One region of the Lysinibacillus sp. NPDC093197 genome, then DNA from elsewhere that is predicted to be linked to it. Evidence: riboswitches for the same ligand, from Rfam matches in the RefSeq annotation. Region 1 holds a riboswitch; each other region holds the start of a gene.
What was found. Region 1 has a riboswitch for S-adenosylmethionine ahead of ACIP9G_RS22065 (bifunctional homocysteine S-methyltransferase/methylenetetrahydrofolate reductase). Riboswitches for the same ligand answer to the same signal wherever they lie in the genome.

Region 1 (4,786 bases):
TTCTGCCGCTTCCTCATATTTACCGTCAATAATTAAATTTTTGAATTTTCGGGAACCAATAACGTTCGTTCGCTCCCCAATAAATAGCGGACGCATTGAATCATCGTATACTAAAGGTTCAATACCAGATACAACATGACCATGTGTACTTTCCGGTAATTGACGCGGCTTTTCATCCTTCAGCACTTCTCGGATTGCCGCAATATGTGCTGGTGTTGTTCCACAACAGCCGCCAACAATATTAAGCCAGCCTTTTTCAGCAAAACCTTTTAATTTTTGAGATAAAGTTTCTGGAGATTCATGATAACAACCTTCCTCATCTGGCAAACCAGCATTTGGATAACAGCTAATATAGCCGGTAGAAAGCTCCGCTAACGAACGAATATGATCTGTCATAAACTCTGGACCTGTCGCACAGTTTAAGCCGACAGATAACGGCTTAATATGCTCAATTGATATGTAAAAGGCATCAATCGTTTGCCCTGCTAGCGTTGTGCCCATTGGCTCAATCGTGCCTGAAATCATAACAGGTAGTTCTTTTCCAGTTTCCTCAAACGCACGTGATACCCCCAGTGTCCCCGCTTTTACATTTAGCATATCCTGACTTGTTTCAAGAAGCAGTACGTCTGAGCCCGCTTCGATTAGTGCCTTTGCCTGTACATAAAAGTTTTCTTCAAGTTCATCAAAGGTAATACCGCCAGTTACTGATAATGTTTTGGTCGTTGGACCCATTGCTCCCGCAACAAAACGGGGCCACTCTGGAGTAGAAAACTCATCCACTACTTTGCGCGCAATTTCTACTGCACGCTTATTAATTTCTTCTGCCTTAGACCCAAGGCTATATTCATTTAATACGAGAGGCGTACCTCCAAACGTATTTGTACAAATAATATCCGCACCAGCCTCTAAATATTTACGGTGAACTTTTTCAAGCACATCAGGTCTAGTTAATACAAGATTCTCGTTACAACCATCAAGCTCCTCGCCACCAAAATCTTCTGCTGATAAGTTTTCATTTTGAAGCATTGTACCCATTGCGCCATCCAGAATTAATATTCGTTTCTCTAGTTGCTCTTCAATCAAATGCTTAGCCATCTATACTTACCCCTTTTTTCTGTTCATCCAATTGCTCAATAAATTTCATTAACTCTAGCGTCATATCATAGCGTAAAAACGGTGTAATTAAGTAAATACCATTGAAATACTCTGCAGCTACTTCTACTAACTCTTTAGCAATTGCAATCCCTTCTAATGTTGAACGTTCCTTATCTTCACCACATGCCTTCATGCGTGACAGTGCATCGTCAGATAGTTTGATACCTGGTACTTCATGGTGTAAAAACTCAGCGCTCTTATAGCTCGTTACTGGCATAATACCAATATAAATTGGTGCATCTAAATGCTTTGTTGCCTCATAAATTTCAATGATTTTTTCTTTCGTATAAACTGGTTGAGAAATAAAGTAATCCGCACCATGCTCTATTTTTTTCTCTAGTCGAGCTACTGCTCGGTCTAGTACACGTACATTTGGGTTAAATGCTGCCGCTACAGAGAAGTTTGCCTTTTTACGAAGTGGCTTTCCGGAAAATGAAATACCGTCATTTAACTGTTTAATCAGCTGGATTAGCTCCATAGAAGATACATCATAAACGCTTGTGGCACCTGGGAAATCACCTACCTTAGTCGGATCTCCAGTAACCGCTAAAATATCATGAATGCCAAGTGCATTTAAGCCCATTAAATGTGACTGTAATCCAATTAAATTACGATCACGGCACGTTATATGCGTTAACGGTCGGACACCGTGCGTTTCCTTCAATAACGCACCCATTGCCACATTACTAATGCGGGGCGATGCAAGTGAATTATCTGCCATCATCACTACATCAGCGCCTGCTTCATATAATTTTTTCGCACCTTGAATAAAGCCGTCAATTTCTAAATGCCTCGGTGTGTCTAACTCCACGATAACCGAACGCTCGCGCTTTACCTTCGCGTGCAATGGCTCATACGTCGCAGGCTCTGCTTCACGTACAACCTGTACTTTTTCAGGCTTTGCTAACTTTTCTTCAATAGGTGTTAACTCTTCTAAATATTTTTTCGCTGCTGCTATGTGCTTTGGTGTTGTACCACAGCACCCACCGATTAAACGAACACCTTGGTCAACCAGTGCAACTGCGGCACGACCAAAATAATCAGCTTCTGACTCATATACGACACGCCCATCCTCTAAATCTAGCAAGGATGCATTTGGATATGCAGACATAAATGCTTTTTCAGGAAGCTCAACTCCTTCAAATGCTTGAATTGTATGATGCGGTCCTAAACGACAATTTACGCCTACTACATCTGCACCAAGAGCCTCTAACTCGTGCAATGCTTGATTTAATGCCATTCCATTTTGTAACACGCCCGGTTCATGCATCGACACCTGCGCAATAATTGGTAGCTTTGTTTTGGCACGTAACATTTTCAACGTTGCGCTTAACTCTTCGAAATCATAATACGTTTCAAGTAAAAGGCCATCTGGATTGCCTGCAAGTAACACATTTGCTTGCTCTTCAACTGTCGATAAAATTTCCTCTAACGTTGCATCACTTTTACGAATACCACGGATGCCTCCAATTGTGCCTAACACAAATTGTCCGCCATCTGCTGCTGCACGTTTCGCAATCGTGATTGCAGCTTCATTAAACTGCTGAACTCGCGATTCTAAACCGTAGCGTGCTAATTTAATCGCATTAGCACCGTAAGTATTTGTCTGAATCACATCTGCACCAGCAGCAATATATTCTTTATGGATTTTTTCAATTAACTTCGGTCTCTGTACATTCATTTCTTCATGGCAGTACTCCAAGCCGTAGCCATATAATACAGTACCAATAGCACCATCTGCAGTTAATACATGTGATTTTAACTTTTCTAGCAATCCCATAAAACGTAACCCTCACTTTCCTTGTATCCAAAAATATAAAAAGCCTTCTTTTAAAAAAAGAAGGCTTTAACGAATCGTAATTGTTTTTCCTTCTCATCTTCGACCAAAAAGGTCTTCTGGATTTAGCACCTGACATTAGTTGGTTGCTGAAGCTTCATAGGGCCAGTCCCTCGGCTTCTCTCGATAAGAATGTAGTATGAATTTTTCAAATAATTAAAAGAATCATATCGTTTACAGGCGATAGAGTCAAGACTATTTCACTTAACAAAGGAGATTTCTCCAGAAAAATATCAAATTTCCGCATTTGTTTTACGGTTATACTAGTTTTTCTCCAAGCTCTTCGCCTATTTTTTTACCATTTTGAATACAAGCACCAATGCCTACTCCGAAATAAGAACAGCCTGCAATCGATAAATTTGGATACCTTTCTGCAAGCTCAGCTGTTAAGCCCTTCAATGCCTCATGATGTGCTAAATCGTATTTTGGCATTTGATCAATCCATTTCGCAACATTAACTACAGTTGGCTTTTCATCAATCCCTAAACTTTTCTTTACATCGTCTAATGCGACAGCAGCTAGTTCTTCATCTGTCATCTTACATAATTTTTCATACGCAGGATTGATGCTCTTATAAAAGAGTCGTACAAGCAATTTACTATTAGCAGATGTATGCTTCCATTTTCGACTTGTCCAAGTTGCTGCATTGCATTGGACATTTGAATTATGTGACACAATAAAACCCGTTCCATCTGCTGGTAGCACTGCATCCGGTACATCAAAACCTAAGTAAATTGTTATTGCAGAAGCTGTAGTAAATTCCTTAAAATAATGATCTAACGATGGGTCCTGTAATAAGCTTTGCACCGCTTCATTGGGCAACGCTAGAACAACGTGATTAGCCTCAATCTTTCTACTATTTGCTAATGTAATTGTATATTGCCCTTCATGTTTCTTTACACTTGTTGTTGCTACACCTTTAATAATTTCTACTTCTGTTAACGTTTCATCAAGGCGGTCAATTAGAGATGATAAGCCTTTTTTAAACGAAATAAACTTTTTATTGGAAGCTTTCATAAATTGTTCGCGATTTGCATCAAACCCCTTGATGATGCTACCGTATTCATTTTTATAATCGATTAAGTACGGCAATGTAGAAGCAATCGAAAGTTGATGTAGGTCACCAGAATATACTCCTGCTAATACTGGCGCTATTTGATTTTGCACAAGCTCTTCACCTAAGTAATACGTTAAAAACTCGCCTATTGAGCTTTCTTTCGTAAAACCTTTATTCGGCATCGTTAAGTCCTGTAATGCGATTTGCTTACCAGCTTCTGATACAAGCGTACTTGCTTCCAGAGATGCTAAACTCATAGGAATACCGAATGTTGAATCAGCTGGTATTGCATGTAATTCGTCGTTTGTATAGATATAAGATACACCTGTTTCGTTGTACACTAGCTCCTGTTCAAAGTTAAGCTCCTGTACTAGCTCCATAACACCTTTATGACGAGCTACAATTGAATCAGCGCCCGTTTCCATTATAAAACCATGGTCATATGCGGAGTATAGCTTTCCACCTAAGTATGCATTTTTTTCAACAAGTACTAGGTTTACATCTATTTTTTTCTCCAATACTTGACGTTGTAGATAATGCATCGTACATAAACCTGTAATCCCGCCACCCAATACAACTATTGTTTCCATGAAGATCGCCCCTAATTTCTTTATTTATCTCCTATTAGTATAAACTGTTTTTGCAAACATTTACGTTCAACCCATTACAAATTTAGCAAAAATGAAGCAATCAAAAAATAAATAGCCGTTGATTGCGCTACGGGTAAATTGTTTGAG
Region 2 (4,786 bases), on a different contig from region 1:
ATCGATAAAAAAGCGCTTCACATGCATTTGAAAAGCTCTTGATGATAGATAGGAGATGCGAAATCGCCACTAAGGAGTGTGGAATCGCCACTAAAACTCCAAAATCGCCCGAAAAGGCAGAAAGCGTATTCCCACAGGAGCCTTTCAAGAACCTTATTCAACAGGCATTGTTCGCTAACTTTCGATTTTTTTAGCTATTTTTTCACAATGCTTCCCTTAATACCTACATACCAGTAAAATAGAGTAGGTTAGGGGGATTCTATATTGAAAGATCAACGCTTTAAAATTGCGCATCGTGAAGCGCTCATTGGCATTGGACTTGTAATTGTCAACTTTGCTATTTGGTACGGCTTTGCATATGGACTAGGCTCGGGGGATCCAACAAAATATACATATGTTTGGGGCTTCCCAGCTTGGTTTTTCTATAGTTGTATCGCTGGAACAGCTTTTATGATTGTCTTAATTTGGCTCGTCCTAAAACTCTTTTTCAAAGATGTTCCATTTGAAGATGGGGAGGTGGATGAATAATGCATTGGCAAGTTATTTTTCCGCTCTTCATATTTTTAATTATCATTTTTGGAATTGGTATATGGTCGAATAAACATGTCCGTTCATCGAACTCGTTTTTACAGGAATACTTTCTTGGTGGTCGTGAAATGGGAGGCTTTATTCTAGCAATGACCATGATTGCCACGTACGGAAGCGCAAGTAGCTTTATTGGGGGACCAGGTGTCGCTTATAATAAGGGACTTGGATGGGTACTGTTAGCGATGGCACAACTACCTGCGGGTTATTTTGTATTAATGATTTTAGGCAAGAAATTTGCAATTATTGCTCGCCGTTATCAAGCGATTACATTAATAGATTTCTTACGTGAACGTTATAACAGTCATGTCATCGTGATTTTATCTGCAATTAGTATTATTGTCTTTTTATTTTCTGCGATGATGGCACAGTGGGTAGGTGGAGCGCGCTTAATTGAATCATTAACTGGTTTAAATTATACTGCGGCACTCTTTATTTTTGCAGCGTCGGTATTAATTTATGTTATTATCGGGGGCTTCCGAGCTGTAGCTTTAACGGATACGGTACAAGGTTCGATAATGGTAATAGGTACTGTTATTTTACTAATTGGGACAATCGTTGCAGGTGGGGGAATCGATCAAATTATGACATCCCTTGTTGCAGAAAATCCAAAACTAGTGACCCCATTTGGTGCAGAAGGAGAACTTACACCATTGTATGTCTCTACATTTTGGATTTTAATAGGAGTTGGCGTAGTTGGACTACCTCAAATTGCAGTTCGTGCCATGAGCTATAAAGATTCAAAAAGTATGCATTTAGCGATTATTATTGGTACCATCGCCATTGGGACAATTATGTTCGGTATGCACCTAATTGGTGTACTAGCGCGTCCAGTAATGCCAGGCATTGAAATTGGCGATAAGGTAATGCCACTACTTACGTTAAAAGTTTTACCGCCATTTTTAGCGGGTATTGTTTTAGCAGCACCAATGGCAGCAACGATGTCTACAGTTAATGCGTTGCTTATGTTAGTTAGTTCAACAGTTGTGAAGGATATTTATTTAAACTACGTGAAGCCAACTGCCAACGATGGAGAAATTAAGCGAGCAAGCTTCATCGTAACTACAGTAATTGGTTTGGCGGTCGTTGTATTTGCGTTAAATCCACCAGACTTACTTGTGTGGCTCAATTTATTTGCATTTGGCGGACTAGAAGCGGTCTTTATTTGGTCAGTTGTTCTAGGCTTATATTGGAAAAAGGCTAATAAATACGGCGCAATTGCTTCCATGATTACGGGCATGACGTTATATATTGTGATTGATCGTTTTTATCCGTCAATCTTTGGCATGCATACAGTGACAATCCCAATAGTGGCTTCATTCATTATTTTTGTCATCGTAAGTTACCTAACAGCTAATAAATTTAAAGATGAAAAAGTATTTATTTAAATAGCAAAATACCTTGGGAGGACAAAGCTCTCAGGGTATTTTTCATTTTTGAAGGTAAAAAGAAAAGAAAAACCGCTAGCATGTTACATGCTAACGGCATTTTTTTAATAAAATACTTTTTCAAGATTATATTTTGCACGGAATGTGTTAATTGCATATGTTTCGTAAATTTCACGTTCCATTGGATCATCAATTTCATATACTTCAATTTTGAAAATTTCATCACGGTACTTTTTCATAGGTGATACATTATCTTCAAAATGTTTTTTAATGCGTTGACGAATTTTACGCGCTTTCCCTACAAACAATAGCTCGTTTTTTTCGTTGTAGAATAAGAAAATGCCACCTTTTTCGCGAGTGATTTTATGGAAATCAATAAAACCATGGAATGGCGGGATTTCTACTTCCCCAGGTTTTAATACTTGCTCACGTTGACGAATTACTAAGTCTGGTTTTGGGAGTTCAATTTTAATCAAAATATTCACGTTCCTCTCTGTTACTAAAGGTATATGTTAACATAATACCTCTTTGATTACCATTACGATTTATTTGTACAAAAATCTATTTACACCACTTTGCTGTAATCGGCTGTAAATTGTCATTTGTTTGTCATCTACTTAGGCTAATAGATGGTAAAACTTTAAGCCGTATTTACGTAACTTACAAAAAGCTTTCGGTAGAATTAATAATAGTGTTTAACAAAAAATATGCTTCCATTCATTTAAATACTAAATATTCTATGTATTATTGAAATTCTTAATCGTTCATGATACAATTCTTTTTAATTAAATAATCTTATCAAGAGAAGCTGAGGGATTTGGCCCGATGACGCTTCAGCAACCTCTAACAATGTTAGAAAGGTGCTAATTCCACCAAAGGATTTTTCCTTTGAGAGATAAGAGTGAACGTGATAATTATCCTTCTCATTCTTGCTCTAAAGGAATGAGGGGGATTTTTTTAATTTTATTTAGATAGAGAGAAAAAATTAACGAAAAGGGGAATGCAACATGCCTATTAATATTCCGAAAAACTTACCAGCTGGAGAACATTTACGTGGGGAAAAAATATTCGTAATGGAAGAAGACCGCGCCAAAACGCAACAAATTCGTCCTTTAAATATTTTAATTTTTAATTTAATGCCAGAAAAAGAAAAGACAGAGCTACAATTATTGCGATTACTCGGTAATACACCATTACAAGTAAATATTACATTTTTAAATACAGCAACACATGAATCAAAAAATGTTAGTAAATCACATTTACAGCTATTTTATTCGACGTTTAAAGAGATTCGCCATCGTCGCTTTGACGGTATGATTATTACAGGGGCACCTGTTGAAAAAATGGCATTTGAAGAAGTGAATTATTGGGAAGAAATCTCAGAAATAATGGATTGGTCTGTGAAAAATGTTACGTCCGTAATGCATATATGTTGGGGTGCACAAGCTGCACTGTATCACCATTACGGTATCGGTAAATTTGAACTGCCGGAAAAATGTTCTGGTGTATATTCACATGTCATTACCGATTTAACAGTCGATCTAGTGCGTGGCTTTAGTGACTTATTTACAGCGCCACATTCACGCTATACATCGGTTTCCATTGATGAAGTACGTAAGCACCCAGATTTACGTTTACTGTCCTATTCAGAAGATGCTGGCGTCTTTATCGTGCAGTCAAAGGATAATAAGAACATAATGATTACAGGTCACTTAGAATACGACGCGACAACATTAGCTGATGAATATTACCGTGATGTTGAAAAAGGAATTGATATTGCAATTCCTGTTAACTATTTCCCGCATAATGATCCTTCTAATGAGCCGATTAATACTTGGCGAGCACATACGCATTTACTATTTTCGAATTGGCTCAACTATTATGTATACCAAGAAACACCGTACGAATGGGACTTTGTTGATGAAATTGAATACCATATTTAATTCAAAACTATTAACTGACATTATACAGTTATAAAAAACCTCCATTTCTCAATTGTAAAAAGTGAGAAATGGAGGTTTTTGTTTTACCTTATTGAGATTCGGTTGAGTTTGGTTTGTTTGGCTCTTGCTGTGTCTTCGAATCTTGTTGTGTTTTTGAATCTTGTTGTTCTTTTGGCTCCTGTTGTGCCTTCGGGTCTTGCTGTGCATTTGAATCTTGTTGTTCTTTTGGCTCCTGTTGTGCCTTCGAATCTTGCTGTTTATCTGTGGTGCTTTGTTCGGTTTCAGCCTTTTTAATTTTTCGAATTTTAGCGACTACTAGTAAGAACAATGGTAATAAAACGGCTAAAACCGACGAATACAATGGCCAAATCTTCTGATTATAATTATTTGAATGCACAATATTTGGATGAGCAATTTGAGCCAGTGCAATCATACACATCCCGAGTGGTAAAATGAGTGGCCGAGGATCTTTTATTTTCAGTATTTGTCCTAAGCCAATTACCGTTGCATGAAAATAAATAAAAGTTCGGATATAAATAGATATAATCCACATAACAGCCATAATAATTTCAACACGCTGAAAAAAATTGCCTATTGAAATTCTTTGAGCGAGCGCATAGCTTGGAAATGTTTTACTTGATGTATTAGTCGGACCAAGAACGAGTGTTGAAAGGGCAATAATGAGGATTAATACGATTCCTCCAAACAGTGTGCCGATATAAAATCCTTTTTGAGCCGATTTTGTCACATTGACTGCAGAAGGGAAAAACATAAGCAACACAACAAGCGGGAATGAAAAAAGACTCATAAAGGTAAGTACACCGACTAATAATGATTTTGGTTCTGTTTCATAGACTGGCATTATATTTT
Region 3 (4,786 bases), on a different contig from region 1:
TGGGTTGAAGGATAAACTGGCGGAAATGCCCGAAGATGAACAGCTCACACTACTTGCTTCTGACGGTATGCTAATTAAGCGACCAATTGTTACTGATGGAAAAAAAGTAACGTTAGGTTTTAAGGAATCAGATTTTGAACAAGCGTGGAAATAACAGCTTTAATCCTTGTTTTTATGAAAGAAGTATGGCACACTGAAAGTGAATATATTACATATTTATGGAGGGGTTTTTGGCATGAGCACACCTAAAGACTTACGTTACTCTGAAGAACACGAATGGGTAAAATTAGAAAATGGTAAAGTACGTATCGGTATTTCACATTTCGCACAATCTGAATTAGGAGATATCGTTTTCGTTGAGCTTCCACAAGTTGGCGACGAAATTAAAACAGATGATCCATTTGGAAGCGTAGAATCAGTAAAAACTGTTTCTGAATTATACGCACCAATTTCAGGTACTGTAGTTGAAGTAAATGCAGATTTAGAAGATAGCCCTGAATTCGTAAACGAATCACCATATGAAAAAGCATGGATGATCGTTGTAGAGCCTGCAGATGCTTCAGAGATTGAAAGTCTTATGACTGCAGAACAATACGAAGAAATGATTGCAGAATAAACAAGCCTATAATAGAAAAACGTCGGCATACACACCGGCGTTTTTTATTATATAGCACGAGGTATTAGTAAGTAATTTGATGTGTACAAAGCTTGACTCTGCAAGTAAACGATAGTACAGTGACTCACCATAAAATGTTGTCCAAATTGTAAAGCGACATGTGAAAATGATTGTTAACATGTAGATTTATGCATCGTGTGGAATCTGGTAATGGCGATGAATTGTTGTAGTAGATAACTGTCTAAATGGGGGTGGCGTGATGTTCGAAGGGAAATGTTTAATCGTGGAAGGCCGTTCGGATAAGCTTCAAATAGAACCTATTTTGAGTGAAGATGTTACAATACTTTGTACAAATGGTACAATTGGTGTGCATCAATTAGAAGAATTACTCGACCCATATGAGGGCTGTGAGCTATATACATTTTTTGATGCAGATGCATCAGGAGATAAACTACGAGCATTAATGGACAGACATTTTCCTGAGGCGGAGCATTTGCGAACAATGCCTACTTATAAAGAAGTAGAAACTACACCGAGGAAAGTGCTTGCGATGATTTTATTGCGCGCGCATTTTTCCATCCATAATGAATATATTTTGTAAGGTTGCGTGAAAAATGGAAGAATGGTCAAAAGAGCAGTGGGAAACGGCTGTAAAATCTGGTGAAAAAACTGCCTTTTATTTATATACACCGATGTGCGGAACTTGTGCAGTTGCATCTAAAATGATGGATATCATAGAACAGTTACTGCCACAGTTGAAATTAGGTAAGGCAAATATAAATTTTTTAGAGCAAATAGCTTATGATTTTCAAATTGAAAGTGTACCTTGTTTACTCGTTAGCGATGGAGGAAAAGTTATAGAGAAGGTTTATGCATTTCAATCCGTACCGTTTTTATACGAATTGTTAAAAAAACCAATTGACTGAACTTTGCTAGCATGGTAAAGTAACAACTATATTAAAAACTATTAAATATATCGAACTCTTATAAAGAGCGGCGGAGGGAAGTGCCCTATGAAGCCCGGCAACCATCACATATGTGAAAAGGTGCCAAATCACTCAAAGATTTTTCTTTGAAAGATGAGAGAACGGTTTAGCGTATAAAATACGTGACCCCTTCTACTTGTCTATGAGTGAAGGGGTTTTCTATATGAGAAAAGGAGTATTCGCTATGATACAGCTTCAAAATATTACGAAGAAATACAAAACCGCAAATGGCGAATTAACTGCTGTTAAAGATGTCAATCTTACGATTAACAAAGGTGAGATTTTTGGCATTATCGGCTATAGTGGCGCTGGTAAAAGTACGATGATTCGTTTATTAAACGGTTTAGAAAAGCCGACAACAGGTACGGTGAAGGTGAACAATCAAGAATTTTCATCTATTAAGGGCCAAAAGTTGCGTGATGCTAGACAAAAAGTAAGTATGATTTTCCAACATTTTAACTTACTTTGGTCAAGAACTGTTGCTGAAAATATCGCTTTTCCACTTGAAATTGCAGGTATAGCTAAGAGTGAGCGAGACGCACGTGTGAAAGAACTGATTGCACTTGTTGGTTTAGAAGGACGTGACAAGGCGTATCCATCACAGCTATCAGGCGGTCAAAAGCAACGCGTTGGTATCGCACGAGCACTTGCTAATAATCCTGAAGTGTTGTTATGTGATGAAGCTACATCGGCACTAGATCCAGAAACAACAGATGCAATTCTTGATTTGCTTGTCGACATTAACGAACGATTAGGTTTAACGATTGTATTAATTACCCATGAAATGCATGTTATCCGCAAAATCTGTCATCGTGTAGCGGTAATGGAAGCTGGAGAAATTGTGGAGCGTGGTGAAGTATTACAAGTGTTCCAAGCACCACAAGCGGCGATTACTAAAAAATTCGTTTCGCAAATTACCGATACGAAGGAAACCCAGGAGACAGTTGCACAGCTTAGAGTAAATTATCCAACGGGACACCTTGTTAAGCTTGTTTTTGTTGGTGAAAAAACAGAGCAACCTGTTATATCGCATTTAGTAAAACAGTTTGATGTGGAGATTAGTATTGTCCATGGCAATATCTCACAAACTAAAAATGGCGCATACGGTACTCTTATAGTGCAAATTGATGGCACGGATACAAATGTAGCAGCTGCACTAAATTATTTAAATACAGTTGAAGTACAAACGGAGGTGATTGCAAATGCTAACTAGTCTCTTTCCGAATGTCGACTGGGAAAAAATGTGGACAGCCACATATGAAACACTTTATATGACCACTCTTTCAACAGTCGTAACATTTATACTTGGTTTAGCCATTGGCATAATCCTCTTTTTAACGAGTCCAAACCAATTATGGGCTAATAAAATCGTTAACTTTTTAACAGGATCGGTCGTTAATATATTCCGTTCGATACCATTTATCGTGTTAATTATTTTACTAATACCATTTACGAAGTTTTTACTTGGGACAATTCGAGGAGCAAATGCAGCGCTACCCGCACTAATTATCGGTGCTGCACCATTCTATGCACGAATGGTATTAATTGCATTACGAGAAATTGATAAAGGCGTTATTGAAGCGGCACGCTCGATGGGTGCTAAAACGTCCACAATTATTTGGAAAGTACTAATTCCAGAATCATTACCGGCACTTATTTCTGGAATTACCGTAACGGCTGTAGCACTCGTTGGGTATACGGCAATGGCTGGAATTATTGGTGCTGGCGGCCTAGGAAACTTAGCCTTTTTAGATGGCTTCCAACGTAATCGCCAAGATGTGACATTAATGGCAACTATTTTGATCTTAGTAGTCGTATTTATCATTCAATGGATTGGCGATATGATTACAACGAAAACAGACAAACGTTAAAAAGGTTAACCCGGTTTTTACCGCTAACATATTGTTTGAACAAATAAAGGGAGTGTATACAAATGAAGAAGTTATTAGCAGGATTATTTTTATCAGTACTTGTACTAGCTTTAGCAGCTTGTGGTGCTGGTAACAAAGACGAAGCAGGTTCAACATCTGGAGATAAAGCAGACGACAGTGCAAAAACTGAAGAAAAAGTAACATTAAAAATTGGTGCTTCTAACACACCACACGCAGTTATTTTAGAACAAGCAAAACCGATTTTAGCTAAAGAAGGTATTGATTTAGAAATCGAACCTTACCAAGATTATGTACTACCTAACCAAGATTTAGAGTCTGGTGAAATCGAAGCAAACTATTTCCAACATATCCCTTATCTAGAACAACAAATTAAAGATAATGGCTATGATTTCGTAAATGCTGGCGGCGTACATATCGAGCCAATCGGTATTTACTCTAAAAAATATAAATCTCTTGAAGACCTTCCTAAAGGTGCAACAATTTTATTATCGAACTCAGTTTCAGACCATGGCCGTATGCTGTCATTATTAGAAGCAAAAGGCTTAATTAAATTAAAAGATGGTATCGACAAAACAGCAGCAGAAATTAAAGATATCGTTGATAATCCGAAAGACTTTAAATTCGATGCAAATACTGCACCAGAATTACTTGTTCAAATGTTTGAAAACGAAGAAGGCGATGCTGTTCTTATCAACTCTAACTATGCAATTGATAACGGCCTAAACCCAATTGATGATGCAATTGAGCTTGAAGATAAAGAATCTCCATATGTTAATATTATTGCGGTACGTGCTGGAGATGAAAATAAGCCAGAAATTAAAAAATTATTAGAAGTATTAAAATCTAAAGAAATCCAAGACTTCATCCTGAAGGAATGGAAAGGCGCAGTAGTACCAGTAAAATAGATTTTTCTAACACTATAGTACAAGCCATGAAAATGGTTTGTACTATTTTTTTTGGGGAAAGATAAATAATGGTTTGAAATCCAATAATTAAGTTCTTTTATTTTTTTAAAATTGTTTAGAATTTGTTTAGATTCATTTAATATGATTACTGATATAATATTATTCGCCAATAATACTGAAAAAATTTGGTATTTAGTCCTGACGGAGGTGAAATCCTATAACGAAATTTTTTAGGAGTGGTATTTTAGTCATGTTTTGCCTGTTGTTTGTTTTAATGAGCTGCTCACAAGGAAAAGAAAAAATAACAAAAAAGCCCATTTCATCAACTGAGAGGTTTGTTGTTGAAGAACTAATGACAGAAGATAACTTATTACGTACTGATTTAAC

Region 2: it holds a riboswitch for S-adenosylmethionine, as region 1 does, so the genes downstream of both, metA (homoserine O-acetyltransferase MetA) here and ACIP9G_RS22065 (bifunctional homocysteine S-methyltransferase/methylenetetrahydrofolate reductase) in region 1, are expected to answer to the same signal.
Region 3: it holds a riboswitch for S-adenosylmethionine, as region 1 does, so the genes downstream of both, ACIP9G_RS12760 (methionine ABC transporter ATP-binding protein) here and ACIP9G_RS22065 (bifunctional homocysteine S-methyltransferase/methylenetetrahydrofolate reductase) in region 1, are expected to answer to the same signal.

The regions. Positions count from the first base shown of each region.
Region 1 is NZ_JBIVOH010000013.1:56,116-60,901, reverse strand. It holds gene metH (methionine synthase) at 1-1,095, opposite strand, end outside; gene ACIP9G_RS22065 (bifunctional homocysteine S-methyltransferase/methylenetetrahydrofolate reductase) at 1,088-2,935, opposite strand; SAM riboswitch class I at 3,026-3,125, opposite strand; gene hemG (protoporphyrinogen oxidase) at 3,251-4,639, opposite strand.
Region 2 is NZ_JBIVOH010000001.1:141,439-146,224, forward strand. It holds gene ACIP9G_RS00705 (class I adenylate-forming enzyme family protein) at 1-42, shown strand, start outside; gene ACIP9G_RS00710 (YhdT family protein) at 265-528, shown strand; gene panF (sodium/pantothenate symporter) at 528-1,973, shown strand; gene ACIP9G_RS00720 (nucleotide excision repair endonuclease) at 2,078-2,449, opposite strand; SAM riboswitch class I at 2,766-2,875, shown strand; gene metA (homoserine O-acetyltransferase MetA) at 2,981-3,916, shown strand; gene ACIP9G_RS00730 (GerAB/ArcD/ProY family transporter) at 4,005-4,786, opposite strand, start outside.
Region 3 is NZ_JBIVOH010000004.1:76,358-81,143, reverse strand. It holds gene ACIP9G_RS12780 (arsenate reductase family protein) at 1-154, shown strand, start outside; gene gcvH (glycine cleavage system protein GcvH) at 236-616, shown strand; gene ACIP9G_RS12770 (toprim domain-containing protein) at 876-1,217, shown strand; gene ACIP9G_RS12765 (thioredoxin family protein) at 1,231-1,542, shown strand; SAM riboswitch class I at 1,598-1,702, shown strand; gene ACIP9G_RS12760 (methionine ABC transporter ATP-binding protein) at 1,787-2,815, shown strand; gene ACIP9G_RS12755 (methionine ABC transporter permease) at 2,805-3,473, shown strand; gene ACIP9G_RS12750 (MetQ/NlpA family ABC transporter substrate-binding protein) at 3,536-4,399, shown strand; gene ACIP9G_RS12745 (glycosyl hydrolase family 8) at 4,650-4,786, shown strand, end outside.